One region of the Lysinibacillus sp. FSL W8-0992 genome, then DNA from elsewhere that is predicted to be linked to it. Evidence: a T-box and tRNA genes for the amino acid it is inferred to sense, from the RefSeq annotation. Region 1 holds a T-box; the other regions hold tRNA genes.
The links. A T-box is a leader RNA that pairs with one kind of tRNA and senses whether it is charged. The one in region 1 lies ahead of metG (methionine--tRNA ligase), so its partner is inferred to be a tRNA-Met.
Positions count from the first base shown of each region.

Region 2: it encodes a tRNA-Met, which carries the amino acid that the T-box ahead of metG (methionine--tRNA ligase) is inferred to sense. The anticodon was not compared.
Region 3: it encodes a tRNA-Met, which carries the amino acid that the T-box ahead of metG (methionine--tRNA ligase) is inferred to sense. The anticodon was not compared.

Region 1 covers NZ_JBBOZQ010000001.1:1,064,628-1,074,522, forward strand. The annotation lists gene rpmG (50S ribosomal protein L33) at 181-330, opposite strand; gene NSQ74_RS05160 (GTP-binding protein) at 499-1,695, shown strand; gene NSQ74_RS05165 (isoprenylcysteine carboxyl methyltransferase family protein) at 1,800-2,342, opposite strand; gene NSQ74_RS05170 (type III polyketide synthase) at 2,344-3,426, opposite strand; gene rsgA (ribosome small subunit-dependent GTPase A) at 3,807-4,877, shown strand; gene fosM (FosM family fosfomycin resistance protein) at 4,962-5,387, shown strand; gene NSQ74_RS05185 (HAD family hydrolase) at 5,410-6,066, shown strand; T-box leader at 6,134-6,395, shown strand; gene metG (methionine--tRNA ligase) at 6,553-8,187, shown strand; gene NSQ74_RS05195 (2-isopropylmalate synthase) at 8,655-9,895, opposite strand, start outside.
Region 2 covers NZ_JBBOZQ010000001.1:1,871,465-1,881,359, forward strand. The annotation lists rRNA gene NSQ74_RS09180 (23S ribosomal RNA) at 1-1,841, shown strand, start outside; rRNA gene rrf (5S ribosomal RNA) at 1,946-2,061, shown strand; tRNA gene NSQ74_RS09190 (tRNA-Val) at 2,072-2,147, shown strand; tRNA gene NSQ74_RS09195 (tRNA-Thr) at 2,151-2,226, shown strand; tRNA gene NSQ74_RS09200 (tRNA-Lys) at 2,234-2,309, shown strand; tRNA gene NSQ74_RS09205 (tRNA-Leu) at 2,332-2,416, shown strand; tRNA gene NSQ74_RS09210 (tRNA-Gly) at 2,463-2,537, shown strand; tRNA gene NSQ74_RS09215 (tRNA-Leu) at 2,543-2,631, shown strand; tRNA gene NSQ74_RS09220 (tRNA-Arg) at 2,647-2,723, shown strand; tRNA gene NSQ74_RS09225 (tRNA-Pro) at 2,733-2,809, shown strand; tRNA gene NSQ74_RS09230 (tRNA-Ala) at 2,832-2,907, shown strand; tRNA gene NSQ74_RS09235 (tRNA-Met) at 2,934-3,007, shown strand; tRNA gene NSQ74_RS09240 (tRNA-Ile) at 3,015-3,091, shown strand; tRNA gene NSQ74_RS09245 (tRNA-Ser) at 3,107-3,199, shown strand; tRNA gene NSQ74_RS09250 (tRNA-Met) at 3,254-3,328, shown strand; tRNA gene NSQ74_RS09255 (tRNA-Asp) at 3,332-3,407, shown strand; tRNA gene NSQ74_RS09260 (tRNA-Phe) at 3,444-3,519, shown strand; tRNA gene NSQ74_RS09265 (tRNA-Gly) at 3,525-3,598, shown strand; tRNA gene NSQ74_RS09270 (tRNA-Ile) at 3,602-3,678, shown strand; tRNA gene NSQ74_RS09275 (tRNA-Asn) at 3,683-3,759, shown strand; tRNA gene NSQ74_RS09280 (tRNA-Ser) at 3,773-3,863, shown strand; tRNA gene NSQ74_RS09285 (tRNA-Glu) at 3,866-3,937, shown strand; gene nadA (quinolinate synthase NadA) at 4,041-5,144, opposite strand; gene nadC (carboxylating nicotinate-nucleotide diphosphorylase) at 5,131-5,991, opposite strand; gene nadB (L-aspartate oxidase) at 5,948-7,534, opposite strand; gene NSQ74_RS09305 (cysteine desulfurase family protein) at 7,634-8,725, shown strand; rRNA gene rrf (5S ribosomal RNA) at 9,340-9,455, shown strand; tRNA gene NSQ74_RS09315 (tRNA-Val) at 9,466-9,541, shown strand; tRNA gene NSQ74_RS09320 (tRNA-Thr) at 9,545-9,620, shown strand; tRNA gene NSQ74_RS09325 (tRNA-Lys) at 9,628-9,703, shown strand; tRNA gene NSQ74_RS09330 (tRNA-Leu) at 9,726-9,810, shown strand; tRNA gene NSQ74_RS09335 (tRNA-Gly) at 9,857-9,895, shown strand, end outside.
Region 3 covers NZ_JBBOZQ010000001.1:498,517-508,411, forward strand. The annotation lists tRNA gene NSQ74_RS02320 (tRNA-Phe) at 1-58, opposite strand, end outside; tRNA gene NSQ74_RS02325 (tRNA-Ser) at 71-163, opposite strand; tRNA gene NSQ74_RS02330 (tRNA-Ala) at 175-250, opposite strand; tRNA gene NSQ74_RS02335 (tRNA-Pro) at 266-339, opposite strand; tRNA gene NSQ74_RS02340 (tRNA-Arg) at 363-439, opposite strand; tRNA gene NSQ74_RS02345 (tRNA-Leu) at 455-543, opposite strand; tRNA gene NSQ74_RS02350 (tRNA-Gly) at 549-623, opposite strand; tRNA gene NSQ74_RS02355 (tRNA-Leu) at 673-754, opposite strand; tRNA gene NSQ74_RS02360 (tRNA-Lys) at 763-835, opposite strand; tRNA gene NSQ74_RS02365 (tRNA-Gln) at 853-927, opposite strand; tRNA gene NSQ74_RS02370 (tRNA-His) at 939-1,014, opposite strand; tRNA gene NSQ74_RS02375 (tRNA-Trp) at 1,052-1,125, opposite strand; tRNA gene NSQ74_RS02380 (tRNA-Tyr) at 1,138-1,221, opposite strand; tRNA gene NSQ74_RS02385 (tRNA-Thr) at 1,228-1,303, opposite strand; tRNA gene NSQ74_RS02390 (tRNA-Asp) at 1,313-1,385, opposite strand; tRNA gene NSQ74_RS02395 (tRNA-Met) at 1,392-1,466, opposite strand; tRNA gene NSQ74_RS02400 (tRNA-Val) at 1,492-1,567, opposite strand; rRNA gene rrf (5S ribosomal RNA) at 1,582-1,697, opposite strand; rRNA gene NSQ74_RS02410 (23S ribosomal RNA) at 1,766-4,693, opposite strand; rRNA gene NSQ74_RS02415 (16S ribosomal RNA) at 5,004-6,555, opposite strand; gene NSQ74_RS02420 (SLC13 family permease) at 7,387-9,243, opposite strand; gene hutI (imidazolonepropionase) at 9,388-9,895, opposite strand, start outside.

The DNA of each region.
Region 1 (9,895 bases):
CAACGTAAGGCGCAACACTCGAAAGTTTGTAGTTTGTTGCGCCTTACGTTCTGAGCAGGTGCTCCGAACTACTAGTGCTCACTTCTAAACTATATTGAAGCAAAATATCGAATTTTTTTATCTTACATAGCGGAACTTTTAAAACCTTTGACAGGATTGTTTAGTTGACGATGAATTTTTTTATTTTGTTTCTCTGTGTAACGTTACGCGCTTTAAACGAGGAGAATATTTTTTTAACTCCAGTCTTTCTGGATTATTTCGTTTGTTTTTTGAAGTAATGTAGTTTTTATCTCCAGTTTCTGTACAGGCTAAAATAATTTGAACACGCATCCTATCACCTCTTTTTAAATAGTAATCATTACGCTTTATACAATATTATTTTTATTTTCTATTGTCAAGATGTAGCTACACAAAAAGTTAAGCATTGCATTATCAGCTTTTCTATGATTAAATTACAACTTGTAAATAGTAATGATTACGATTTAAGGAGGTTGGAATATGACGACAAAGAAAATCCCAGTGACAGTTTTAAGTGGTTATTTAGGTTCAGGTAAAACAACGATGATGAATCATGTCCTACAAAATGAGAAAAATATACGGGTGGCTGTTATTGTCAATGATATGAGTGAAATTAATATTGATGCAGAACTTATTGCAAGTGGAAGTGGTATTTCTCGAACGGAGGAAAAATTCGTAGAGCTTTCCAATGGTTGTATATGTTGCACGTTACGTGAGGATTTATTACAAGAGGTTAAACGCCTCGCGGAGCTTGGAAATATAGATTATATTTTAATTGAGTCGACGGGTATTAGTGAACCTATTCCAGTGGCGCAAACGTTCAGTTATTTGGATGAGGAGCTTGGAATTGATTTAACAAAGTTTTGTCAACTCGATACGATGGTGACTGTAGTCGATGCACACCGTTTTTGGCATGATTTTCAGTCAGGCGAAAGCTTGTTAGAGCGTAAGGAAGCTGTTGGTGAATTAGATGAACGAGATGTGGCAGATTTATTGATTGACCAAATTGAATTTTGTGATGTTTTAGTATTGAACAAGTGTGACCTCGTAACAGAAGACGAACTTGAACGATTAGAACGTATTTTGCGTGCATTACAACCTGAGGCAACGCTAATACGTACAATTAATGGTGTAATCGAGCCAAGTGCAATTTTAAATACAGGACGTTTTGATTTTGAGCGAGTATCAGAATCTGCTGGCTGGTTAAAAGAGTTAGAACTTGGGCATGAAAATCATACACCGGAGACAGAGGAGTATGGCATTGCTTCATTCACGTATAAGCGTAAAATGCCTTTCCATCCGATGCGTTTTGTTGAGTGGTGTGATAATATGCCTCAATCCATTGTGCGTGCAAAGGGTATTATTTGGAGCGCAAAACATCAGGAAGTAGCGTTGTTATTGTCACAGGCAGGTTCCTCTGCAAAAATTGAACCTGTTTCCTATTGGGTAGCGGCATTACCAACAGCGCAGCAAAAGGATGTTTTTTTACAAAGCCCAGAGGTTTTGGAGGATTGGGATGAGGAATTTGGTGACCGTATGACACAGCTAGTCATTATAGGCATCGATTTAGACAAAGAAGCAATAACAAAGGAACTAGATGCATGCTTATTGACGACTGATGAATTTACAGAGCCGTGGGGCAAGCTAGAGGATCCCTTTCATTGGGAGTGGAGTTAATGTAGTGCTGCTTGATTGTGAGTTAAGCCGCGCTAGCAAAAAGTAGTCAATTTGTAATGAAAATCGACCTTATTTACGATTTACGTAAAAAAGAATCTACCACATTATTTTTGTGGTAGATCCTTTTTAAATACATGATTATAGTTTGTCGCATCACGTAATGCTTTTTCCTCAATAGGAATCCGTACTGAAAGCATTGTAATGTTTAAGAGCGTAAAGCAAAATGCTGTGAAATAAGCTTGGAACATAATTGGTAGTAGAAGAATCTCCAAGCTAACAACGGCATAATTCGGGTGTCGCATAAATGTATAAGGGCCTTTACGTACAACTTTTGCGCCAGGTAAAATCAGTATTTTCGTATTCCAAAATGGTCCTAATGAACGGATACACCAAATACGCAAAGCTTGCACCATAAGGAATAATAAGAAAAATAACGGGAATAAGGACGATGGACCATTTTTATTTGAAACTACTTCAACAATTAAAAATAGAAAAAAGCTAACATGCATAGCAACCATATAGGGATAATGTGAAGCGCCGACTTCATAGGCTCCTTTTGCAAACATCCATTTTTCATGACGTTTTGCTATTAAAACCTCTGCTAATCTTTGTAGAATAACAAGAATTAAAATAATGTAAAAAAGCATATTACTCCCTCCATTTAAGTAATACAGCCTCTGCACAGAAGCCTGGACCGAGGGCGACTAGCAACCCAATATCATCTATTTGCCCTTCGTTTAACATAAACTGCTCTAGTACATACAAAACAGTAGGAGAAGACATATTACCGTGTTGACGTAATATTTCCCGAGAAATGTCGGTTTTTTGTTCAGCAAGATATAACGTATCCTCATACGCTTTTAACACTTTTTTTCCCCCTGGATGTGCAATAAAATGATCAAGCTGCTCACTGTAAAGTTGTTGTTCAACTAAAAATTGTTCAATGAAAGGACCAAGCCAATTTGTAATAATGGATGGAATACTTTTTTGGAAAACGACATGAAGGCCATTGTTTTTTATATTCCAGCCCATTACATTTTCTGAATCGGGCATCCACTTAGAACCAGTTGAAACAATTGAAGGAATTGGTTTTTTTGTTGGAATTGCAACATCGTCTCCACAAACGAGTATGCAGGCAGCGCCGTCAGCGAATAGGGAGGCGCCAATTAAATTACTTTTAGAAAGATCGTTTTGCTGAAAAGTTAGGCTACAAAGTTCGACACATACAACAAGTACCTTTTCTTGAGGATGCGCTTTGCAATAATCATAAGCACGACTAACTCCAGCAGCTCCCCCTGCACAGCCTAACCCCCACAATGGTATGCGCTTTAACCTATCGGAAAAAGGCAGTTGATTCATGATACGAGCATCTATGCTTGGTGTAGATATGCCCGTACTACTCACGAAAATAATAGCATCAATATCTTTAGGGGAAATAGGTGCTTCTAAAAAAGATTCATTTTGTAAACAGGCTTGAATGACTTCAACGCTATATTGTGTTGCTAGCTCTATATACAGATTGTTACGTTCTTCGAAAGTATGCTCACTACGGTGCCACTCAGCGGGTACACAGAAATGACGAGTATCGATGCCACCATTATCAAATACTTTTAAATAACGCTCTAACTTTGGAATTTTTTCATAAAAGAGCTCCTTTGTTAACGCCTCTGCGTTCGCCTGTTGCAATGTGTAAGGTGGTTGATATGTGCTGATAGAAATAATTTTTGACAATTCAACATCTCCTTCGCAAATAGTGGTCTTGTACATTGTATGCAGATAGGAAGGGCGTACATGCTTCAATAAATTTATTTGACAATTATGAACAATTTAGATATATTGGTAACATCTAAATTGGAAGTAGGTGATGTGACATGATGAATAGATCCGTTTTTAACGAACTGCAATTCGGTTTGTTCAATTTCACACGCCTAAAATATGCGATTTGACCTTGCCCGTAGAGTTAACGACTACTATGTGACAAAGGCTATTTGTGTATTCCCTTAAACGTGCCTGTGAAACCTTGTAACTGCCGAATTGCAGTTGCAAGGTTTTTTTATGCTTGTTTCGCACTTAGAGGCGTAATTGATAGACACATTTAGGAGGAATAACAATTGAAATTAACAACATTAGGGTTTTCAACTTATTTTGAAGAGCAAGTAACTGCGTTTAAAGAGGAATCAAAGTTAGCGAACTGTGTACCTGCCCGAGTTACTTTGGAGCATAAGCATTCATATCGTGTACTAGCTGAAGAAGGTGAATGGCTAGCTACAGTCGCTGGACATTTTGCATATACATCGGTAGCAAGAGAGGACTATCCAGCAGTTGGAGATTGGGTATTAGTCGAGAAAATGGCGGGGGAAGAAAAGGCGATAATTCATAAATTATTTAACCGAAAGTCCGTATTTTCTCGTAAGGTTGCAGGACAGGAAATAAAGGAACAAATTGTAGCATCAAATGTTGATATTGTGCTACTTGTAATGAGCTTAAATGCAGATTTTAATATTCGTCGTTTAGAGCGCTATTTAGTAGCCGCTTGGGATTCCGGTGCGAAGCCAGTAATTGTACTGACAAAGGCTGATTTATGTGAAGATATTTCGAGCATGGTACGGGAAGTCGAGCTTGTAGCTTTTGGTGTGGATATTTTTGTAACTAGTGCACGATCAGGCGAAGGCATAACAGCTATTCAGAACCTCTTTACAGAAGGGGTGACAGGTGCACTGCTCGGTTCATCGGGTGCAGGGAAATCCACTTTAATGAATGCATTAAGTGGAGAAGAGCTTATGAAAGTTTCAGGTATTCGGGAGGATGATGCCAAAGGGCGCCATACGACTACACACCGAGAATTAATTGTATTGCCAAGTGGTGGCTGCTTAATCGATACCCCAGGAATGCGTGAGTTGCAATTATGGGATCAAAGTGAAAGTCTATCTTCTAGTTTCCGTGATATTGAAGAATTTGCAGCCGCATGTCGTTACAGAGATTGTACGCATCATATGGAGCCACACTGTGCGGTGCAACAAGCTATTAAAGATGGAGCACTTGAACAATCACGTTTGCAAAGCTATTTCAAGTTGCAAAAGGAGCTTGCTTTTATTGAGCGAAAAACGAATATGCAGGCAAAGCTGAATGAGCAACGCAAATGGAAGCAAATTGCGAAAGGCATGAAGAAGGGCAAAAAATAGTTAACAAGCTTTTAAGGGCAACTTCGCCATCGTGTTGCGAAGTTGCTATCTGATAAGCGAGTTAATCGGTAAAGGAGATGTACTATGGCTATACAAAATATTAACCATTTTTTATTTTCAGTGTCTAGTCTAGAGCAATCAATAGCATTTTACCAAAATGTTTTTGATGCCAAGTTATTAGTGCAAGGGAGAAGCACTGCTTATTTCGATTTAAATGGGCTGTGGCTTGCACTAAATGAGGAAGCGGATATTCCACGTAACGAAATACATCGCTCCTATACACATATTGCTTTTTCTATCGATGAAGAAGATTTTGAGAAAATGTATGACAAGCTTGTGCATTATAAGGTTAATATTTTAGAGGGCAGACAAAGAGATGAACGAGATAAACAGTCCATTTATTTTACCGATCCAGATGGTCATAAATTTGAGTTCCATACAGGTACATTACAGGATCGCCTAGAGTATTATAAAAACGAAAAAACGCATATGGAATTTTTCAATGATTAACAATGACTAAGGGGGTTATATTATGAAAAAAGCAATTATTTTCGATATGGATGGTACTTTATTTCAAACGAATCTTATATTGGAGCCAGCACTGACAGCGACTTTTGATGTGCTACGTACAAAGGGGTTATGGCAAGGGGACACACCGATTGAACAATACCGTGAAATTATGGGAGTTTCATTGCCTGTTGTATGGGAAACTTTATGTCCTATGCATACTTTAGAGGTCCGTGAAGCAAGTAATGCCCTATTTCATGACAAGCTTATTGAGCTGATAATAAATGGCAAAGGCGCATTATATCCGAATGCAGAGCAAGCACTTGCTACGTTAGCAAACGACTATCATTTATACATAGCGAGCAATGGTCAAAAAGAGTATTTGCAAGCAATTGTAGATACATATAAGCTAGATCGTTATATAGAAGGGACGTATAGTATTCAGTCTATTCCAAGTGGTCATAAATCCGATTTAGTAAAAAGTGTCATCGAAGAAAATAACATTCAAACCGGTGCTGTTGTCGGAGATCGTGCATCTGATATCCAAGCGGCACTGGATAATCATCTATTTTCCATAGGTGTACGCTTTGATTTTGCGCAGGACTCTGAATTACAAAAGGCACATGTCGTGATAGATAATCTACATGATATTTCAAAGCATTTACCTACTATTTCTCACTAATTCGAAGCGAAGATAAATGTTTACATTGCATTTCATAAGGGGAAAGAGTAAAATAGTGCCAAACTATAACAAAGCGTTGAAAAGGAAAAGTAAATTGGACAAGCATTTAATAGAGAGCCTCTGTTGGTGGAAATGAGGTAAATGAACCCTTTTGAAAATGACCTTTGAGCTTCGTACCGAAAGCATTTTTGTGAGTAGATTACGACGAGATGGGCACTCGTTACAACAGCGGCAGTATCTCTTATATGAATGCAAGACGTACTGATTGAGGCAAATAGTGTGAGCTATTTGTAAATATAGGTGGTAACACGGGTATACTCGTCCTAATCAGTCATGATTAGGGCGTTTTTTTTATCTTCAAAAACGATGGATGCTAGGGAATATTTCTATTGTCCATTGAATGAAGAGAATGCCGCGGATAGCTGTCCGATTTTTTTCGCGACAGCTTAAGAGTAGAATTTAATAAATTGAGGGGAGCAACTTAGGATGACAATAGTAATTGGAGGAGCTTGGCCATATGCCAATGGCTCATTGCATTTAGGGCATATTGCCGCATTATTACCAGGTGATATTTTGGCTAGATATTACCGACAAAAAGGTGACAAAGTATTGTATGTTTCAGGTAGTGATTGTAATGGGACACCAATATCGATTCGAGCTGCACAGGAAAATACGACGACAAGTGCGATTGCAGACCGGTATCATCAAGAATTTACGCAATGTTTTCATGATTTAGGATTTACTTACGATTTATATACGAGAACGGATGCTCAGCATCACCATGAAGCTGTACAGACAATTTTTTTACAGCTGATGGCAAATAATTATTTATACAAAAAGAAAATTGAGCAGGCTTATTGTGAAACGGACAAACAGTTTTTACCTGACCGCTTTGTGGAAGGTGTTTGTCCAAATTGTGGGGCAAAGGCACGTGGAGATCAGTGCGATAATTGTTCGAAAATTTTAGATCCACTTGAATTAATCGACAAGCGTTGTAAAATCTGTGGCAATGAGCCTGTTATTCGAGAAACTGAGCATTTTTATTTTACTTTTAGTCAATTTCAAGGAAGGCTAGAAACTTTTGTAGCTGAAGCAAAGGCGGAAAAGCGCTGGCGAGATAATGCAATAGGCTTGACCGAACGTTACTTAGCAGAGGGCGTTCCTGACCGTGCTGTTACAAGAGATTTGCCAAACGGTATTGATGTACCAGTACCGGGCTTTGAAGGGAAGAAAATTTATGTGTGGATCGAAGCCGTTGCAGGTTATTTAACAGCAAGTATGGAATGGGCAAAACAACATAATATTGCGATTGAGGATTTATGGAATGAAGAAACAATTTCTTATTATGTGCATGGCAAGGATAACATTCCATTCCATACAGTTATTTGGCCAGCGATATTGATGGGTATTGGTGCGAAATCATTACCAACACATATTGTCTCCAATGAATATTTGACTTTAGAAAAACGAAAATTATCAACTAGCCTAAATTGGGCGGTTTGGGTGCCATATATTTTAAGTCGTTATGATGCAGATTCTATTCGTTATTTTTTAACAACAAATGCACCTGAAAATCGTGATACGGATTTTTCTTGGCGAGAATTTATTTATAGTCATAATGGAGAATTGCTAGGAGCTTACGGCAATTTTGTCAATCGGACGTTGAAATTTATAGAAAAATCATTTGATAGCCAAGTGCCACAGGTCGATGTAGATGGGGCTGTAAGGAAACAGACGATACAGTTGTTTAGTGATGTTGGTGTGGCGATTGAAGCGGGACATTTTAAGCAAGCGTTAGAAGAAATTTTTGCTTACATCCGTGCGGCCAATCGATATTTTGACGAGCAGCAACCGTGGTTACAGGTGAAGGAGAATATAGCGGATTGTCATGAAACGCTTGCAACGTGCGTCTACATGATTGCAAATTTAGGACAAGTGTTGCAGCCATTTTTACCGTTCTCCACAGAGAAAATTCGAGGCATGTTAGGCATAACAGAATTGATGTGGTATGAGCAAGTGGAGCTACCGAAAAGCATTGGCGAAGTGACACCACTATTTGAACGACTTGATGTGGGGCTAATTGAAGAAGAATACCAGAAGTTAGTTAATGACAGTCACTAGCAGCCGTTGATTTCTGGCGCATTCAAATTGTGTGAGTGCCTGTCACTTTTTACTGCTCCGGGTGGTCATTTATCGTGAGCACAAAGTAAGCCGCAACTCTCGCTAGTGCGCGGATTGTTGCGGCTTACATTTTGTATGTTCCCGCAGGCGTCGCCCCCTGCGCTTAAATCAACTAGTAGCGTATTCAAATTGTGTGAGTGCCTGTCACTTTTTACTGCTCCGGGTGGTCGTTTATCGTGAGCACAAAGTAAGCCGCAACTCTCGCTAATGCACGGATTGTTGCGTCTTATATTTTGTATGTTCCCGCAGGCGTCGACCCTGCGCTTTAAATCAACTAGTAGCGTATTCAAATTGTGTGAGTGCCTGTCACTCGCCCTAAGTTCCAATTAACGAAACAAAAGGCATCAAGAAGTTTATTCTTGATGCCATTTATCGTTATACAGCTTTTTATAATTGCTTTTGAAATGTTAGTTCATAACAGGCGTTAATTTCGCCACAACAATGCTGTTGATTGCATTAATGTATGCAAGCGCACTAGCTTTTAAAATATCTGTATCTGCAGCTTTTGCGATATATTTTTCGCCCTCATGCTCAATCGTTATTTTAACTTTACCAAGTGCTTCCTTGCCACGTGATACGCTGTTAATATTATACTCTACTAGCTTCACATCAATTTTTACAATATCTGCAATGGCAGAATACAATGCATCAATTGGGCCTGAGCCAACAGCACTTGCTTTCAATACTTCTTCACCTTTGCGAATTTTTACACTAGCGGAAGGGAAGCTTGCGTTGCTGACGACTTGTAAATCTTCAATGTCAAAAAATTGCTCGCTATAATGAGTAGCATTGGCGTGATTTGCGTCATGCTTTTCATAATAACTTTCTACAATCACATATAAGTCATGGTCATAAACTTCTTTTTTCGCATCAGCTAATTTGAGGAAACCATCGAAAATGCCTTCAAATTCCTCAGTAGAAAGATTAGAAAAGCCTAACTTTTCAAGTGCATTTTTTACGGCATGGCGTCCTGAACGAGCTGTTAAGACAAGTTCCATATCATCTAGACCTACATCTTCTGGATGAACGATTTCGTAGGCATCGCGAGATTTAAGTAGACCATCTTGATGAATTCCTGAAGAGTGTGCAAATGCATTGTCTCCAGTAATGGCTTTGTTTACTTGTACGTCTAAGCCCATAAAGCTAGAAACAAGGCGTGAAGTGTTCATGATTTCTCTTGTATTAATGCGCGTCTCTGCATTATAAACAGAACTACGTGTTTTTAGTGCCATCACGACTTCTTCTAGTGCAGCATTTCCGGCACGTTCCCCAATGCCGTTAATTGTACATTCCACTTTGTCTGCACCGTTTTTAATGGCTGCAAGTGTGTTAGCTGTTGCCATACCAAGGTCATTGTGACAGTGTACACTTAATAAAACACTGTCGTTTAAGTTTTTCATACGGTCATTAAGCTTATAAATCATAGCGCCAAATTCCTCTGGTTCAGCGAAACCTACAGTGTCAGGCACATTTATCATTGTTGCGCCGGCCTTCATAACGGCTTCAATTGTTTTCCATAGGTACTCAAAATCTGAGCGGGAGGCATCTTCTGTTGAATATTGCACTTGTGGTAAAAGAGTTTTTGCATATTTCACAGCATCTACGCCAATTTGTAGTATTTGGTCTTTAGATTTACTAAATTTCTTTT
Region 2 (9,895 bases), 810 kb from region 1:
GCACAGACAACCAGGATGTTGGCTTAGAAGCAGCCATCATTTAAAGAGTGCGTAATAGCTCACTGGTCGAGTGACGCTGCGCCGAAAATGTATCGGGGCTAAACGATTCACCGAAGCTGTGGATTGACATCTACGATGTCAGTGGTAGGAGAGCGTTCTAAGTGCGTTGAAGTCAGACCGGAAGGACTGGTGGAGCGCTTAGAAGTGAGAATGCCGGTATGAGTAGCGAAAGACGGGTGAGAATCCCGTCCACCGTATGACTAAGGTTTCCTGAGGAAGGCTCGTCCGCTCAGGGTTAGTCGGGACCTAAGCCGAGGCCGATAGGCGTAGGCGATGGACAACAGGTTGATATTCCTGTACCACCTCCTCACCGTTTGAGAAATGGGGGGACGCAGTAGGATAGGGTAAGCGCGCCGTTGGTTGTGCGCGTCCAAGCAGTAAGGCGTGTGTGTAGGCAAATCCGCACACTGTAACGTTGAGCTGTGATGGCGAGTCCGTATGGACGAAGTTCCTGATTTCACACTGCCAAGAAAAGCCTCTATCGAGGTGAGAGGTGCCCGTACCGCAAACCGACACAGGTAGTCGAGGAGAGAATCCTAAGGTGTGCGAGAGAACTCTCGTTAAGGAACTCGGCAAAATGACCCCGTAACTTCGGGAGAAGGGGTGCTCTTGAGCGTGCAAGCGCACGAGAGCCGCAGTGAATAGGCCCAGGCGACTGTTTAGCAAAAACACAGGTCTCTGCAAAACCGTAAGGTGACGTATAGGGGCTGACGCCTGCCCGGTGCTGGAAGGTTAAGAGGAGTGGTTAGCGCAAGCGAAGCTGCGAATTGAAGCCCCAGTAAACGGCGGCCGTAACTATAACGGTCCTAAGGTAGCGAAATTCCTTGTCGGGTAAGTTCCGACCCGCACGAAAGGCGTAACGATCTGGGCACTGTCTCAACGAGAGACTCGGTGAAATTATAGTACCTGTGAAGATGCAGGTTACCCGCGACAGGACGGAAAGACCCCGTGGAGCTTTACTGTAGCCTGATATTGAATTTTGGTACAACTTGTACAGGATAGGTAGGAGCCAGAGATCTCGGAGCGCCAGCTTCGAAGGAGGCGTCGGTGGGATACTACCCTGGTTGTATTGAAATTCTAACCCATGCCCCTTAGCGGGGCAGGAGACAGTGTCAGGCGGACAGTTTGACTGGGGCGGTCGCCTCCTAAAAGGTAACGGAGGCGCCCAAAGGTTCCCTCAGAATGGTTGGAAATCATTCGTAGAGTGTAAAGGCACAAGGGAGCTTGACTGCGAGACCTACAAGTCGAGCAGGGTCGAAAGACGGGCTTAGTGATCCGGTGGTTCCGCATGGAAGGGCCATCGCTCAACGGATAAAAGCTACCCCGGGGATAACAGGCTTATCTCCCCCAAGAGTCCACATCGACGGGGAGGTTTGGCACCTCGATGTCGGCTCATCGCATCCTGGGGCTGTAGTCGGTCCCAAGGGTTGGGCTGTTCGCCCATTAAAGCGGTACGCGAGCTGGGTTCAGAACGTCGTGAGACAGTTCGGTCCCTATCCGTCGTGGGCGTAGGAAATTTGAGAGGAGCTGTCCTTAGTACGAGAGGACCGGGATGGACACACCGCTGGTGTACCAGTTGTCTTGCCAAAGGCATCGCTGGGTAGCTATGTGTGGACGGGATAAGTGCTGAAAGCATCTAAGCATGAAGCCCCCCTCAAGATGAGATTTCCCATTACGCAAGTAAGTAAGATCCCTCAAAGACGATGAGGTAGATAGGTTCGAGGTGGAAGTGTGGTGACACATGGAGCTGACGAATACTAATCGATCGAGGACTTAACCAAAAAAGTTTGAAACATTCAATGAAACGTTTATCCAGTTTTGAAAGAACAAATCTTTCATAAAAGGAAGCTTCAATTTACGTTGTATATTGCAAGCTGTACATAAGTCTAGTGATGATGGCAAAGAGGTCACACCCGTTCCCATACCGAACACGGAAGTTAAGCTCTTTAGCGCCGATGGTAGTTGGGGGCTTCCCCCTGTGAGAGTAGGACGTCGCTAGGCATAATACCCAGGAGGATTAGCTCAGCTGGGAGAGCATCTGCCTTACAAGCAGAGGGTCGGCGGTTCGAGCCCGTCATCCTCCACCATATGCCGGTTTAGCTCAGCAGGTAGAGCAACTGACTTGTAATCAGTAGGTCGTGGGTTCGATTCCTATAGCCGGCACCATTTTTTTGAGCCATTAGCTCAGTTGGTAGAGCATCTGACTTTTAATCAGAGGGTCGAAGGTTCGAGTCCTTCATGGCTCACCATTTAAATTGCCAACAATAATATGCGGGTGTGGCGGAATTGGCAGACGCACTAGACTTAGGATCTAGCGCCGCGAGGCGTGGGGGTTCGACTCCCTTCACCCGCACCATTTATTTTAATTTCATAATTGCCAGGATAAATAATCTTATGCACATGCGGAAGTAGTTCAGTGGTAGAACACCACCTTGCCAAGGTGGGGGTCGCGAGTTCGAACCTCGTCTTCCGCTCCAAATGTGCCGGGGTGGCGGAACTGGCAGACGCACAGGACTTAAAATCCTGCGGTAGGTGACTACCGTGCCGGTTCGATTCCGGCCCTCGGCACCATTTTTAAAATATTAAGCGCCCGTAGCTCAATTGGATAGAGCGTCTGACTACGGATCAGAAGGTTGTGGGTTCGACTCCTGCCGGGCGCGCCAATAAATGAACGGGAAGTAGCTCAGCTTGGTAGAGCACTTGGTTTGGGACCAAGGGGTCGCAGGTTCGAATCCTGTCTTCCCGACCATTTCCTAGTAACATGAATTTATGGGGCCTTAGCTCAGCTGGGAGAGCGCCTGCCTTGCACGCAGGAGGTCAGCGGTTCGATCCCGCTAGGCTCCACCATAATTTATAACCAGTATAAAGATCCTGGCGGTGTAGCTCAGCTGGCTAGAGCATTCGGTTCATACCCGAAAGGTCGTGGGTTCGACTCCCTCCGCCGCCATCTTAAAGGACCTTTAGCTCAGTTGGTTAGAGCAGACGGCTCATAACCGTCCGGTCGCAGGTTCGAGTCCTGCAAGGTCCACCATTTATATAATGTTACGGAGGTATACCCAAGTTCGGCTGAAGGGATCGGTCTTGAAAACCGACAGGCGGGTAACACCGCGCGGGGGTTCGAATCCCTCTACCTCCTCCAGTTTTTATTTTGTAAATGGTGTGCTAACAACTCGATATAAATGAATATTATTTTCGCGGGGTGGAGCAGTGGTAGCTCGTCGGGCTCATAACCCGAAGGTCGTTGGTTCAAATCCGGCCCCCGCAACCAAATGGTCCCGTGGTGTAGCGGTTAACATGCCTGCCTGTCACGCAGGAGATCGCCGGTTCGATCCCGGTCGGGACCGCCATTTTTAAATAAGTTGATAGCTTAGTAAGAAGTATATGGGTCAGTAGCTCAGTTGGTAGAGCATTAGATTGAAGCTCTAAGTGTCGGCGGTTCGATTCCGTCCTGACCCACCATATACGCGGGTGTAGTTTAATGGTAAAACCTCAGCCTTCCAAGCTGATGTCGTGAGTTCGATTCTCATCACCCGCTCCAAATGGGCCTATAGCTCAGCTGGTTAGAGCGCACGCCTGATAAGCGTGAGGTCGATGGTTCGAGTCCATTTAGGCCCACCATTATTCCGAAGTAGCTCAGTTGGTAGTAGCACCTGACTGTTAATCAGGTTGTCGCAGGTTCGAGTCCTGCCTTCGGAGCCATTTTTTTATTTGTGGGGAAGTACTCAAGAGGCTGAAGAGGCGCCCCTGCTAAGGGTGTAGGTCGGGTAACCGGCGCGAGGGTTCAAATCCCTCCTTCTCCGCCATTGGCCCCTTGGTCAAGCGGTTAAGACACCGCCCTTTCACGGCGGTAACACGGGTTCGAATCCCGTAGGGGTCATACTAAAGCACAGTCGATGTAATTGTTTACATCGACTGTGCTTTTTTTAACAGAAGAAATACGAAAAATCGTCTACCACTAAATAGGTAGACGATTTTTTTGCTTACGCACGTGACAGCATTCTTTCAAGAGAGCTACGAGCTTCTTTTGCCGTTGACGTATCCACTTGAATACGGTTATGTGGCTGGCCCTGATCAATGCTTTCAAGTGACCATAGTAAATGTGGAAGGTCAATGCGATTCATTGTAAGACAAGGACAAAAGTTTTCGTTTAAAGAAATAATATGTTTATCAGGATGTTGTTGAATAATGCGGTTTACTAGATTCATTTCTGTTCCAATTGCCCACGCTGATCCGCTTGAAGCATTATTAATAGTATCAAGGATATATTTTGTAGAGCCTGCATCATCTGCAGCTGCGACAACTTCACGGCTACATTCAGGATGAACGATAATACGCATATTTGGATGTGATTGACGAACCATTGCTATATGTTGCACTGTAAAGCCTTCATGGACTGAACAGTGTCCTTTCCACAATATTACTTGAATATTTTCTGGCGATTGATCTGTTTCAAGCGCATTCGTATGTGGATTCCATACGGCCATATTTTCGAGAGGCACACCTAAATCGAACGCTGTATTTCTTCCTAAATGCTGATCTGGTAAAAATAAAATACGTTGTTTTTGTGAAAATGCCCATTTTACCATTTCTTTTGCATTGGAGGAGGTTACACAGGCGCCACCGTGACGTCCAGTAAATGCTTTAATTGCAGCAGTAGAATTAACATATGTTAATGGCAAAATTGTATTGCCGAAAAGTTGCTGTAAAATAGGCCATGCTTGTTCTGTTTGATAAATATCTGCCATGTCTGCCATCGAACACCCTGCACGCATATCAGGTAAGTAGACATGTTGCTTCTCAGTAGTTAGCATATCGGCTGTTTCTGCCATAAAATGCACTCCACAAAAAACAATATGCTCAGCTTCTTTATTAGTAGCTGATATTTGAGCAAGCTGTAAGGAATCTCCCGTAGCATCAGCAAATTGTATTACTTCATCTTTTTGATAGTGATGTCCAGGTATAAAGAGTTTCTTACCTAATTTCTTTTTAATAACTCGAATACGAGATTCCATTTCTTCTGTTGACAATGTTCGATAATGCTCAGGAAGAAGTGAAGTTTGTTGTAGTAAACTAGTGATGGACAAGTGTATGCTCTCCTTTCATTTGTACAAGTGCGCTAATATCAAAAGCTTTTACAGAGTGAGTTAATGCACCTAAAGAAATCCATTGAATACCCGACTTTGCATAAGCATTGAGGTTTTCTAATGTAATGCCACCAGAAGCTTCAGTAGCGATATGTGCTGGAACAATTTGAAGCCAAGCACGTATTTCGTCTGGTGTACGATTATCGAACATAATAATGTCCGCCCCAGCTAATATAGCTTCTTCTAATTGTGCTTTCGTTTCAATCTCCACTTCGATTTTTACTGTGTGCCCAATTTTTTTGCGAGCAGTTTGTACGGCTTCAGTAATACTTCCTGCAAAAGCTATATGATTATCCTTGAGCATAATAGCATCGTATAAGCCACTTCTGTGATTATAGGCACCACCTACTCGTACAGCATATTTATCGAGCATACGTAATCCAGGAATTGTTTTGCGTGTATCGCAAATTTTCGCAGAGGTTCCTACTGTTTCACGAACTGCTAAATTGGCTGCAGTGGCGATAGCAGACATGCGTTGAATAAGATTTAAAATTACTCGCTCACCTAATAATAATTTTTGTAGAGGTCCTTTAATAACAGCAAGAACATCTCCGAAATTCACGGTATCACCATCATTTTTATGCATAGTTATATGCATGGAGGGATCGAGTAAACGAAATCCATGTTCGATAATAGGTGTTCCACAAAAAATGCCGCTGTCTTTCGCATAAAACGAAAAAGAACCTATTTGCTCAAATGAAAAGATCAGCTCGCTTGATAAATCCCCATCTCCTATATCTTCATTAAAAAATTGCTTGAGCATTTCCTCGAGTTTGATGATATTCATACAATGAATTCCTCACTTTCATTTGTCCTTGTTGGAAAATAATCCAGCGTTGTGCCCACTTTGCTTCACTGTTAGGCTTATCATTCCGAATGTGGGCACCACGAGTTTCTGTTCGTGTGATGGCAGCATGTACCATCAATGATGCAACAATATGCATCATGTAAAGTTCTAGTTGCTGTTGATTTAGGCCCATTACATTAACTTGACGTAGAATTTGTAATGAAGGTAGTTGTTCTATCAAAAGCTGCATATCCAAAGGGTTTCGGACGATGCCCAATGTGTGCATCATTATTTGTTGTAAGTTTTTCTTTGTTAATAAAGCAGGCATCGATTGATGGCAATGAGCAACAGCAAGCGTGAAATTAGTTTGCTTACAACCAGTTTTTATAATAAATTGAGCCATTTTTTGACCGAATGTTATGCCTTCAAGTAATGAATTGCTAGCTAAACGGTTTGCACCATGAACCCCTGTACAAGCAACCTCACCAACTGCATAAAGATTAGAAATCGAGGTTCTTCCCGTATCATCAGCAATCACACCACCCATTAAAAAATGGCTGCCTGGAGCTACAGGAATTAGACCGTTTTGTAAATCAATACCGTTATCCATGCAAAGTTTTGTAATAGTAGGGAATTTATTATCAAATCCCTGAATGCTTGAAATATCAATAAACGTTTCTTGCCCGAATGTACGTTTAATATATAACGTGTGTGCAGTAACATGACGTGGTGCTAAATCGAGCAATGGATGCACACCTGCCATAATCGGTTGACGCTCTGCATTAACAAAAATTCCTCCAGCCCCCCGAACAGCTTCAGAAACCAATCCTTTAGCTTCACCATTACACCATAATAGACTTGGATGAAATTGCATAAATTCCATATCACTGATGGCAGCACCCGCACGATACGCTAATGCAATACCGTCTCCAGTATTCGTTGAATAGTTAGAAGTACTTGAGTAGAGAGCACCCGCACCACCTGAAGCAAGGATGACGTGATGAGCAAAATAACGTTTTATTCCTTTATCGCTTTTTGTCAGCACGCCAATACAAGCACCATCCGTATTCATTAACAACTCGAATGCCATCTCGTTGCTATTAACGTGAACATTTGGAGATAGATGCTGAAGCAAGTAATCAATCAGTATTTGACCAGTCCTATCACCACCAGCATGTAAAATGCGATGATGGCTATGTGCTCCTTCTAAGCCAAGGGCAGGTTCGCCATTATCTAGTCGATCAATTGGTAATCCATCTAATAGCAGTTGTTGGATAATCGTCATTCCATCCTGTATAAGTACATCAACAAATTTGTTTTCATGATGGTATTCACCAGCAGACAGTGTATCAGTGATATGAAACTTTATATGATCTTCTGGACTAGTAACAGCAGCTATTCCTCCTTGTGCACGATAAGAGCTACTTGTTTTAACAGAGGATTTTGTAACAATCTGTACTTGAAAATATTGTCCGAGTAGTCGTGCTGCTTGAAGAGACGCAATGCCGCTACCAATAATGAGTATGTCTGTCTTTACATCCATAGCTATACCTTCTTTACAGTTGTCTTGACACATATCTTTACATAAAATAAAAAGGAAAACAAGACTTGATGACTAGAAAGGGAGAATAAGATGATTTATATGGATTATGCAGCAACATCTCCAATGGCGAGTAATGCGCTTCAGGCTTATTGTGACGTTGCAAAACGGTATTATGGAAATAGTGCGAGCTTACACGATTTAGGAGGACAAGCAAATTATTTTGTTGAGCAGGCAAGGGCTATAGTAGCAGGGACTCTCGGTGTAGAAAGTGATGGGATTATTTTTACTGGGAGCGGAACAGAGGGAAATTTAATATCAATTTTGTCACTTGCTTTAGCTTCAAAAAAAGGAAAGCATATTATTTCATCACAAGCCGAACATACATCCGTTCATGCAGCATTAAATACACTTGAAAAAATGGGGTTTACCATCACGAAATTACCTTTACAGCTTAATGGATGTATTGATGTAGAACAAGTTCGTGAGGCGATAAGGGAAGATACAGCATTAATAACGATTCAACATGTAAATTCCGAAATAGGTTCCATCCAACCTGTAGAGGAAATTGCAATAATAGCAAATAACGAAAATATATTTTTCCATGTAGATTGTGTTCAATCCTATTGTAAACTAGCAACAAATTCATTTAGTGCATACGTAGATGCGATGACGATTTCAGCCCATAAAATAGGAGGACCTAAAGGGTGTGGGGCTATATTTATAAATCCAAAAATTCGAGTTCCAGCATTAACGCCTGGTGTAACGCATGAACGAGGTTTACGTGGTGGAACACTAGATACACCTGCCATTGTTGCGTTTGCGGCAGCCATTGAAAATTATCAATATGAGCGTCAACATTATGATTTGCTACGTCAATATTTACGAAAAAATTTACCTTCAGCTTGTCAATTGATTGACAGTGTAGAGCAACTGCCTAATATATGCGGTTTGATAATGGAAAAAGTGGAAGGGCAATATGTATTGTTAAAATTAAACGAGGCAGGTATTTGTATTTCAACTGGTAGTGCCTGTGATATACACAGTGAATCTGGTACGAAGGCAATTTTATCAATGGGCTATACGATGGAGGAGGCACGTCAATTTTTTAGAATATCCTTTGGACCAACAACAACATTCGAAGAAATTGATCAATTACTTTCTGCACTGACGAATGTTTTTGCGAAATACTAAACGAAAATAATGGTAGGGAAATATTTAAATAAAAAGCTTTAGATTTTCACTTAGAGTCGCCACTTTCAGCGAAAATCAAAGCTTTTCTTAAAGTAAGTTAAACGGAACGAAAGATAGGAGATTGAATTCAGGATATGTTAATAAATTTCAGTATTTGATGTGAACTTTACTTAATGCCTACAGAAAGCTAACACCTGCATTTTTAATTGTTACGAAGTAGTTTTAACTACGAGATTATTGGGGAAACTGCAATCAGGCAAATTCGTGATGTGCTCTTGAATTGTTTACCGCTAGATTATCAAAAGGACAGTAGTTGTGTTTGGTAGTTTATATATATTCTTTATTCTATTTGCTAAAACTAAACTTTTTAATTTTTATGTAATAAAATGTTTTCTTTTGAAAAAACAATTGCTATAATGATTAGCAGAGCGATTATTTCTCTCACATAACAAAAATATCTTCAAAAAGTAGTAATTTCTTTTTTTTATAAAAAAGGGTTGCATTATGTTGATAAACGTTATACAATAATTCTTGTCTTGAAGGACAGGTAAACAACTTCAAAACGAAATACATAAGGATTTCAAGATACGTTATAAATTGGAAACCGAAAATAGTCTAGTGATGATGGCAAAGAGGTCACACCCGTTCCCATACCGAACACGGAAGTTAAGCTCTTTAGCGCCGATGGTAGTTGGGGGCTTCCCCCTGTGAGAGTAGGACGTCGCTAGGCATAATACCCAGGAGGATTAGCTCAGCTGGGAGAGCATCTGCCTTACAAGCAGAGGGTCGGCGGTTCGAGCCCGTCATCCTCCACCATATGCCGGTTTAGCTCAGCAGGTAGAGCAACTGACTTGTAATCAGTAGGTCGTGGGTTCGATTCCTATAGCCGGCACCATTTTTTTGAGCCATTAGCTCAGTTGGTAGAGCATCTGACTTTTAATCAGAGGGTCGAAGGTTCGAGTCCTTCATGGCTCACCATTTAAATTGCCAACAATAATATGCGGGTGTGGCGGAATTGGCAGACGCACTAGACTTAGGATCTAGCGCCGCGAGGCGTGGGGGTTCGACTCCCTTCACCCGCACCATTTATTTTAATTTCATAATTGCCAGGATAAATAATCTTATGCACATGCGGAAGTAGTTCAGTGGTAGAACACCACCTTGCCAAGG
Region 3 (9,895 bases), 570 kb from region 1:
TCGAACCGCCGACACTTAGAGCTTCAATCTAATGCTCTACCAACTGAGCTACTGACCCGAATAAAGAAAATGGAGGAGGTAGAGGGATTCGAACCCCCGCGCGGTGTTACCCGCCTGTCGGTTTTCAAGACCGATCCCTTCAGCCAGACTTGGGTATACCTCCGGAAATAAATATGGTGGAGCCTAGCGGGATCGAACCGCTGACCTCCTGCGTGCAAGGCAGGCGCTCTCCCAGCTGAGCTAAGGCCCCAATTTTAAAAGATGATCGGAATGACAGGATTCGAACCTACGACCCCTTGGTCCCAAACCAAGTGCTCTACCAAGCTGAGCTACATTCCGTTACTGTCTATCTTATCTTTTTATGGCGCGCCCGGCAGGAGTCGAACCCACAACCTTCTGATCCGTAGTCAGACGCTCTATCCAATTGAGCTACGGGCGCTTAATATTAAAAAAATGGTGCCGAGGGCCGGAATCGAACCGGCACGGTAGTCACCTACCGCAGGATTTTAAGTCCTGTGCGTCTGCCAGTTCCGCCACCCCGGCACATTTGGAGCGGAAGACGAGGTTCGAACTCGCGACCCCCACCTTGGCAAGGTGGTGTTCTACCACTGAACTACTTCCGCATGTGCATAAGATTATTTATCCTGGCAATTATGTAATTAAAATAAATGATGCGGGTGAAGGGAGTCGAACCCCCACGCCTTGCGGCGCTAGATCCTAAGTCTAGTGCGTCTGCCAATTCCGCCACACCCGCAAATATGATGAGCCATGAAGGACTCGAACCTTCGACCCTCTGATTAAAAGTCAGATGCTCTACCAACTGAGCTAATGGCTCATATTATGAATAAAAAATGGCTGGGGTACCTGGATTCGAACCAGGGCATGACGGAATCAAAATCCGTTGCCTTACCGCTTGGCTATACCCCAATATTATTATATGGGGCGACTGATGGGAATCGAACCCACGAATGCCGGAACCACAATCCGGTGCGTTAACCACTTCGCCACAACCGCCATATGAACTATAACAGTAGTTTAATCTAAAAAAAATTGGCAGGGGCAGTAGGAATCGAACCCACACCAAAGGTTTTGGAGACCTCTATTCTACCGTTGAACTATGCCCCTATTAAATAAAACTGGTGGAGGGGGACGGATTCGAACCGCCGAACCCTAAGGAGCGGATTTACAGTCCGCCGCGTTTAGCCACTTCGCTACCCCTCCAAGGGCTGGTGCCGGCGATAGGAGTCGAACCCACGACCTACTGATTACAAGTCAGTTGCTCTACCAACTGAGCTACACCGGCAAATAAAGACGGTCCCGACCGGGATCGAACCGGCGATCTCCTGCGTGACAGGCAGGCATGTTAACCGCTACACCACGGGACCATAATTTGGTTGCGGGGACAGGATTTGAACCTGTGACCTTCGGGTTATGAGCCCGACGAGCTACCACTGCTCCACCCCGCGACAATATTACTTTAAGTTTATAAAATGGTGGAGGATGACGGGCTCGAACCGCCGACCCTCTGCTTGTAAGGCAGATGCTCTCCCAGCTGAGCTAATCCTCCACGTAAAAAAACAAGCGAAGCGACGTCCTACTCTCACAGGGGGAAGCCCCCAACTACCATCGGCGCTAAAGAGCTTAACTTCCGTGTTCGGTATGGGAACGGGTGTGACCTCTTTGCCATCATCACTTCACTTATTCAGTTGAAAGAACTTATTCTCTCAAAACTGGATAAACGTTTCATTGAATGTTTCAAACTTTTTTGGTTAAGTCCTCGATCGATTAGTATTCGTCAGCTCCATGTGTCACCACACTTCCACCTCGAACCTATCTACCTCATCGTCTTTGAGGGATCTTACTTACTTGCGTAATGGGAAATCTCATCTTGAGGGGGGCTTCATGCTTAGATGCTTTCAGCACTTATCCCGTCCACACATAGCTACCCAGCGATGCCTTTGGCAAGACAACTGGTACACCAGCGGTGTGTCCATCCCGGTCCTCTCGTACTAAGGACAGCTCCTCTCAAATTTCCTACGCCCACGACGGATAGGGACCGAACTGTCTCACGACGTTCTGAACCCAGCTCGCGTACCGCTTTAATGGGCGAACAGCCCAACCCTTGGGACCGACTACAGCCCCAGGATGCGATGAGCCGACATCGAGGTGCCAAACCTCCCCGTCGATGTGGACTCTTGGGGGAGATAAGCCTGTTATCCCCGGGGTAGCTTTTATCCGTTGAGCGATGGCCCTTCCATGCGGAACCACCGGATCACTAAGCCCGTCTTTCGACCCTGCTCGACTTGTAGGTCTCGCAGTCAAGCTCCCTTGTGCCTTTACACTCTACGAATGATTTCCAACCATTCTGAGGGAACCTTTGGGCGCCTCCGTTACCTTTTAGGAGGCGACCGCCCCAGTCAAACTGTCCGCCTGACACTGTCTCCTGCCCCGCTAAGGGGCATGGGTTAGAATTTCAATACAACCAGGGTAGTATCCCACCGACGCCTCCTTCGAAGCTGGCGCTCCGAGATCTCTGGCTCCTACCTATCCTGTACAAGTTGTACCAAAATTCAATATCAGGCTACAGTAAAGCTCCACGGGGTCTTTCCGTCCTGTCGCGGGTAACCTGCATCTTCACAGGTACTATAATTTCACCGAGTCTCTCGTTGAGACAGTGCCCAGATCGTTACGCCTTTCGTGCGGGTCGGAACTTACCCGACAAGGAATTTCGCTACCTTAGGACCGTTATAGTTACGGCCGCCGTTTACTGGGGCTTCAATTCGCAGCTTCGCTTGCGCTAACCACTCCTCTTAACCTTCCAGCACCGGGCAGGCGTCAGCCCCTATACGTCACCTTACGGTTTTGCAGAGACCTGTGTTTTTGCTAAACAGTCGCCTGGGCCTATTCACTGCGGCTCTCGTGCGCTTGCACGCTCAAGAGCACCCCTTCTCCCGAAGTTACGGGGTCATTTTGCCGAGTTCCTTAACGAGAGTTCTCTCGCACACCTTAGGATTCTCTCCTCGACTACCTGTGTCGGTTTGCGGTACGGGCACCTCTCACCTCGATAGAGGCTTTTCTTGGCAGTGTGAAATCAGGAACTTCGTCCATACGGACTCGCCATCACAGCTCAACGTTATAGTGTGCGGATTTGCCTACACACACGCCTTACTGCTTGGACGCGCACAACCAACGGCGCGCTTACCCTATCCTACTGCGTCCCCCCATTTCTCAAACGGTGAGGAGGTGGTACAGGAATATCAACCTGTTGTCCATCGCCTACGCCTATCGGCCTCGGCTTAGGTCCCGACTAACCCTGAGCGGACGAGCCTTCCTCAGGAAACCTTAGTCATACGGTGGACGGGATTCTCACCCGTCTTTCGCTACTCATACCGGCATTCTCACTTCTAAGCGCTCCACCAGTCCTTCCGGTCTGACTTCAACGCACTTAGAACGCTCTCCTACCACTGACATCGTAGATGTCAATCCACAGCTTCGGTGAATCGTTTAGCCCCGATACATTTTCGGCGCAGCGTCACTCGACCAGTGAGCTATTACGCACTCTTTAAATGATGGCTGCTTCTAAGCCAACATCCTGGTTGTCTGTGCAACGCCACATCCTTTTCCACTTAACGATTACTTTGGGACCTTAGCTGGTGGTCTGGGCTGTTTCCCTTTTGACTACGGATCTTATCACTCGCAGTCTGACTCCCGTGTATAAATATCTGGCATTCGGAGTTTGTCTGAATTCGGTAAACCGGGATGGCCCCCTAGTCCAAACAGTGCTCTACCTCCAGTATTCTCATCACGAGGCTAGCCCTAAAGCTATTTCGGAGAGAACCAGCTATCTCCAAGTTCGATTGGAATTTCTCCGCTACCCACACCTCATCCCCGCACTTTTCAACGTGCGTGGGTTCGGGCCTCCAGTAAGTGTTACCTCACCTTCACCCTGGACATGGGTAGATCACCTGGTTTCGGGTCTACGACCACGTACTAATTCGCCCTATTCAGACTCGCTTTCGCTGCGGCTCCGCCTTATAAAGCTTAACCTCGCACGTAATCGTAACTCGCCGGTTCATTCTACAAAAGGCACGCTATCACCCATTAACGGGCTCTAACTACTTGTAGGCACACGGTTTCAGGATCTCTTTCACTCCCCTTCCGGGGTGCTTTTCACCTTTCCCTCACGGTACTGGTTCACTATCGGTCACTAGGTAGTATTTAGCCTTGGGAGATGGTCCTCCCGGATTCCGACGGAATTTCACGTGTTCCGCCGTACTCAGGATCCACTCTGGAGGGAATGAACTTTCGACTACAGGGCTTTTACCTGCTCTGGCGGACCTTTCCAAGTCGCTTCATCTAACTCATTCCTTTGTAACTCCGTATAGAGTGTCCTACAACCCCAAGAGGCAAGCCTCTTGGTTTGGGCTCTTCCCGTTTCGCTCGCCGCTACTCAGGGAATCGATTTTTCTTTCTCTTCCTCCAGGTACTTAGATGTTTCAGTTCCCTGGGTCTGCCTTCAAGACGCTATGTATTCACGTCAAGATACTACGCGATTAAACGTAGTGGGTTCCCCCATTCGGAAATCTCCGGATCAAAGCTCACTTACAGCTCCCCGAAGCATATCGGTGTTAGTGCCGTCCTTCTTCGGCTCCTAGTGCCAAGGCATTCGCCGTGCGCCCTTAATAACTTAACCTTCAACGGCTTCCAATCCACTGCGCATTTCGTTGTCAGCTTCTTTCGTTCAGTCAGTCACGTACGTAAGTACGCTCCTTCTTTCACTCAATTGCTTCCTAGAACTGCTTGTGTCTTGAAACCCTATTATTAGTTATTAAGCCTAAAAAACTTAATTTAAAAATAAATGTGTTTGTTACAATTTCAATGTCGTTTTATCCAGTTTTCAAAGAACAAGTTTTGAAGTATTTCATCGTAATGATGAACCTTCAAAACTGAACGCAAAACGTAATCTTACAAACCCAAGGTTTGTATTCCGAAAATATCCTTAGAAAGGAGGTGATCCAGCCGCACCTTCCGATACGGCTACCTTGTTACGACTTCACCCCAATCATCTATCCCACCTTCGGCGGCTGGCTCCAAAAGGTTACCTCACCGACTTCGGGTGTTACAAACTCTCGTGGTGTGACGGGCGGTGTGTACAAGGCCCGGGAACGTATTCACCGCGGCATGCTGATCCGCGATTACTAGCGATTCCGGCTTCATGTAGGCGAGTTGCAGCCTACAATCCGAACTGAGAACGACTTTATCGGATTAGCTCCCTCTCGCGAGTTGGCAACCGTTTGTATCGTCCATTGTAGCACGTGTGTAGCCCAGGTCATAAGGGGCATGATGATTTGACGTCATCCCCACCTTCCTCCGGTTTGTCACCGGCAGTCACCTTAGAGTGCCCAACTAAATGATGGCAACTAAGATCAAGGGTTGCGCTCGTTGCGGGACTTAACCCAACATCTCACGACACGAGCTGACGACAACCATGCACCACCTGTCACCGTTGTCCCCGAAGGGAAAACTGTATCTCTACAGTGGTCAATGGGATGTCAAGACCTGGTAAGGTTCTTCGCGTTGCTTCGAATTAAACCACATGCTCCACCGCTTGTGCGGGCCCCCGTCAATTCCTTTGAGTTTCAGTCTTGCGACCGTACTCCCCAGGCGGAGTGCTTAATGCGTTAGCTGCAGCACTAAGGGGCGGAAACCCCCTAACACTTAGCACTCATCGTTTACGGCGTGGACTACCAGGGTATCTAATCCTGTTTGCTCCCCACGCTTTCGCGCCTCAGTGTCAGTTACAGACCAGATAGTCGCCTTCGCCACTGGTGTTCCTCCAAATCTCTACGCATTTCACCGCTACACTTGGAATTCCACTATCCTCTTCTGCACTCAAGTCTCCCAGTTTCCAATGACCCTCCACGGTTGAGCCGTGGGCTTTCACATCAGACTTAAGAAACCACCTGCGCGCGCTTTACGCCCAATAATTCCGGACAACGCTTGCCACCTACGTATTACCGCGGCTGCTGGCACGTAGTTAGCCGTGGCTTTCTAATAAGGTACCGTCAAGGTACAGCCAGTTACTACTGTACTTGTTCTTCCCTTACAACAGAGTTTTACGAACCGAAATCCTTCTTCACTCACGCGGCGTTGCTCCATCAGGCTTTCGCCCATTGTGGAAGATTCCCTACTGCTGCCTCCCGTAGGAGTCTGGGCCGTGTCTCAGTCCCAGTGTGGCCGATCACCCTCTCAGGTCGGCTACGCATCGTCGCCTTGGTGAGCCGTTACCTCACCAACTAGCTAATGCGCCGCGGGCCCATCCTATAGCGACAGCCGAAACCGTCTTTTAGAATTGTCTCATGAGAGACAACAAGTTATTCGGTATTAGCCCCGGTTTCCCGGAGTTATCCCAAACTATAGGGTAGGTTGCCCACGTGTTACTCACCCGTCCGCCGCTAACGTCAAAGGAGCAAGCTCCTTATCTGTTCGCTCGACTTGCATGTATTAGGCACGCCGCCAGCGTTCGTCCTGAGCCAGGATCAAACTCTCCATAAAAGAAATTTGATTAGCTCAAATTGTTTTGCTGGCATCAATTTTGATGTCCAAAATTTTGTTTCGTTCACTAACGAAGTTAGCTAGTAAAAACTATATTGATTACGTTTTGCTTGTTCAGTTTTCAAGGTTCATTTCGTTGCACTTTGTTTTCAGCAACTTTTATATAATAACATTTTCGATATTCTTTGTCAACAACTTTTTTCGAGATGTTTTTCTCGTTTTAGAAGCGACAACTTTTATATCTTATCACTCTAAAGTGTTAATGTCAACACTTTTTTATGATGTTATTTAAAGCTTGTAGTACTTATTGTTGAGTCGTCTTAGCGACAAGTAATAATTTATCACGATTCTACAATCTCTGCAAGTGTTTTTCTACAAAAAATATTAATTTATAAAAAAAACTTCATTAGTAAGCTATTAATAGTATCATTGTTTTTTAAGTTTACATGAGAACCTTCCTATATATAGGTTTTTGTATATTTGTATTTTACATACACGTTGGAGCCTCGTTTACCTCGTATGCTAATAAGGACAGCTACACAATATATAAAGGATATTTTCGTAATATATTTTGAATATCTTTTTTCGTTAAGATTACTTCCTCATTTTTTCTAGAACGTGTTCGTATAAAAAAATCCCACCATCACGTAGCTATTCCCATACCAATTTCGATTTTCCTTCTACTGATATAGCCATTCTTTCTTTTGCGTCTATTACTTTTTTTCAAACATTTGCTGTTTGCTGTCCACTGTGGCATAACGAAAACCACAGCAGACAGCATATATTCAGATCATCAATGGCTAACGTCTGAAATTCAGCAAAACATAACATTTAAAACGGAAAGAAGAATGGAACTGCTAGCATCATTACAATAAACATAACAACTTGTAACGGTACGCCAATCTTTACAAAATCCATAAATTTATAGCCACCCGCCGTCATAACAAGTGCGTTGGTTGGGGAGGCAATTGGCGTGGCAAACGCCATACTCGCTGCAACAGCTACACCAATCATAAATGTTGTAGGGTTTGCATCCATTGCAATCGCTGCATTCATAGCAATTGGCGCAAACAGAACAGCAGTTGCCGTATTACTAATAAATTGGCCAAAAATTACTGTTAATATATATATCCCTATCAGCACCCCATATGGACCATAGCTACCGAGAGCATCAATAATACCATCTGATAAAATAACCATTCCGCCTGTTTTCTCTAGTGCGGTTGCCATTGGAAGCATCGCCGCGACGAGCACAATACTTTCAAAATTTATATTACTATACGCATCTTCCATATTTCGCAAACAGCCCGTTATAATCATCAAAACCGCTCCTATCATAACGGAAATCACAGCCGGAAAAACTTCAAACGCCATTAATCCAACCATCAATAACATAATCGCACCCGCTATACCAGCCTTACCAGTAGCTGCCGCAACACTCGCATGCTCCTTCGGCTGACCAACTACAACAACATCCTGCGTCTCTCTAGCAAGCACTAAAATTTCATCCCATGCACCTTGCACTAAAATGGCATCCCCAAATTTCAACTTATGCTTAACCATATCCTGTAGCTTATAGCCACCTCTATGGTTAATACCAATAATATTGAGATTATACTTTTCACGGAATCCAAGTGAACTTACTGTTTCATTAATGAAACTAGAATTTGGTGTTAATAAGACCTCCGCAATACCAAGGTGCTTTGTTACTAATTCATCTGCCTCATTCTCTGTTAATTCCTGCATCACTAAGCCATAATCTGCAGCCAAGCAAGCAATATCCTCTTCCTCACCTTGTACATAGAGTTCATCTAAGGCATGTATAACACTTGTTGGACCCGCCATTTCTTGATAAGTCATAGGGAGTAAATTGATACCATCCTGTGATTTACGTTGAATTTTCATCATACAGAGCGCGTATTTTGCAGGAAGCTTTAATTCTGCTAGTGATATGCCGATAATGGTAGAATCTTCAGGCACAAACATTTTAAACAGTCGATTGTTTAAATCATATTGTTTAACAATTTTCTTTGGCGAGAGCTTGTAACCAGAAGATGTTTGTGTTTTATTTTTATCATGTGGTAGCAATATATTGCGCACGAGCACCAAATATAAAATTCCCGCAATCATCCCAACAATGCCAATGGGTGTTACCTCAAAAAACCCTAGCTTCTGATAGCCACGATCGACCAAAAGCTGACTGACAATTAAATTTGGTGGAGATGCAATTAACGTCATTAACCCCGATAGACTAGCTACATAAGAAAGTGGTAGCAAAAACTTTGAAGGACTTTCTTTCATACTAATTGCAATACTCACAACAATAGGCATCATTAAGGCGACTGTCCCCGTATTACTCATAAAGGCACCTACAGAGCCTACAATAATGAGCAATAATACAAATAGCTTTAACTCACTATTCCCCGACCATTTCATTAATAATTGTCCAGCCATTGCCGCAAGCCCTGTACGCAATATACCCGCGCCAACAACAAAAAGTCCCGCGATCATAAGAACAACTGAATTTGAAAAGCCTGCTAAAGCTTCCGCAGGTGTTAAAATATCAGCGATAACAAATGCGAGAAGTGACACGATAGCAACAAAATCAGCGCGCACTCGATTTGTCATAAATGCAAAAATCGTCATTCCTAAAATAAGAAATGTTAATGTAAGCTGCACGTTAAACATTCCCTTCTATCTATAGTAACAACTATATTCTATACGAAAAAAAGCATAAATAACGGATCTCTCCCTATTTATGCTTTTTCTGTAATATTTAATTTGTAAATAAATGCACAATTACTATTAATATCGCATCCAATACCTTTGTTACTATAAAAGAATGCCCTCACGTACTACGACTTGCCCTTTTTTAATAACAGTATGCGTATGATTCATGCCGTAAAAATATTGTAGTTGCTTGTAATTAGCAACGTCCAATATGATGACGTCAGCTTGCTTCCCTGCTTCAAGTGTCCCAATTTCATGACCTCTGTTAAGTGCACAAGCAGCATTAATCGTCGTAGCAGTTAACACTTCCTCTAGTGTCAAACCCATATGCATACAAGCTAAATTCATAATAAATGGCAAACTCATTGTCGGAGATGAACCCGGATTAAAGTCTGTTGATATAGCTACAGGTACCCCTTCATCAATCATCAAACGCCCTCTCGCAAATGGCGCGCGCAAGAAGAAGGCAGTTCCAGGTAGCAATACCGCAATCGTACCAGCTGTAGCCATGTTTTGAATTCCTTCATCAGAGGCTACTAACAAATGTTCTGCCGAGATGGCTCCCACTTCAGCAGCTAACTCCGCTCCATTATAAGGCTCTATTTCGTCA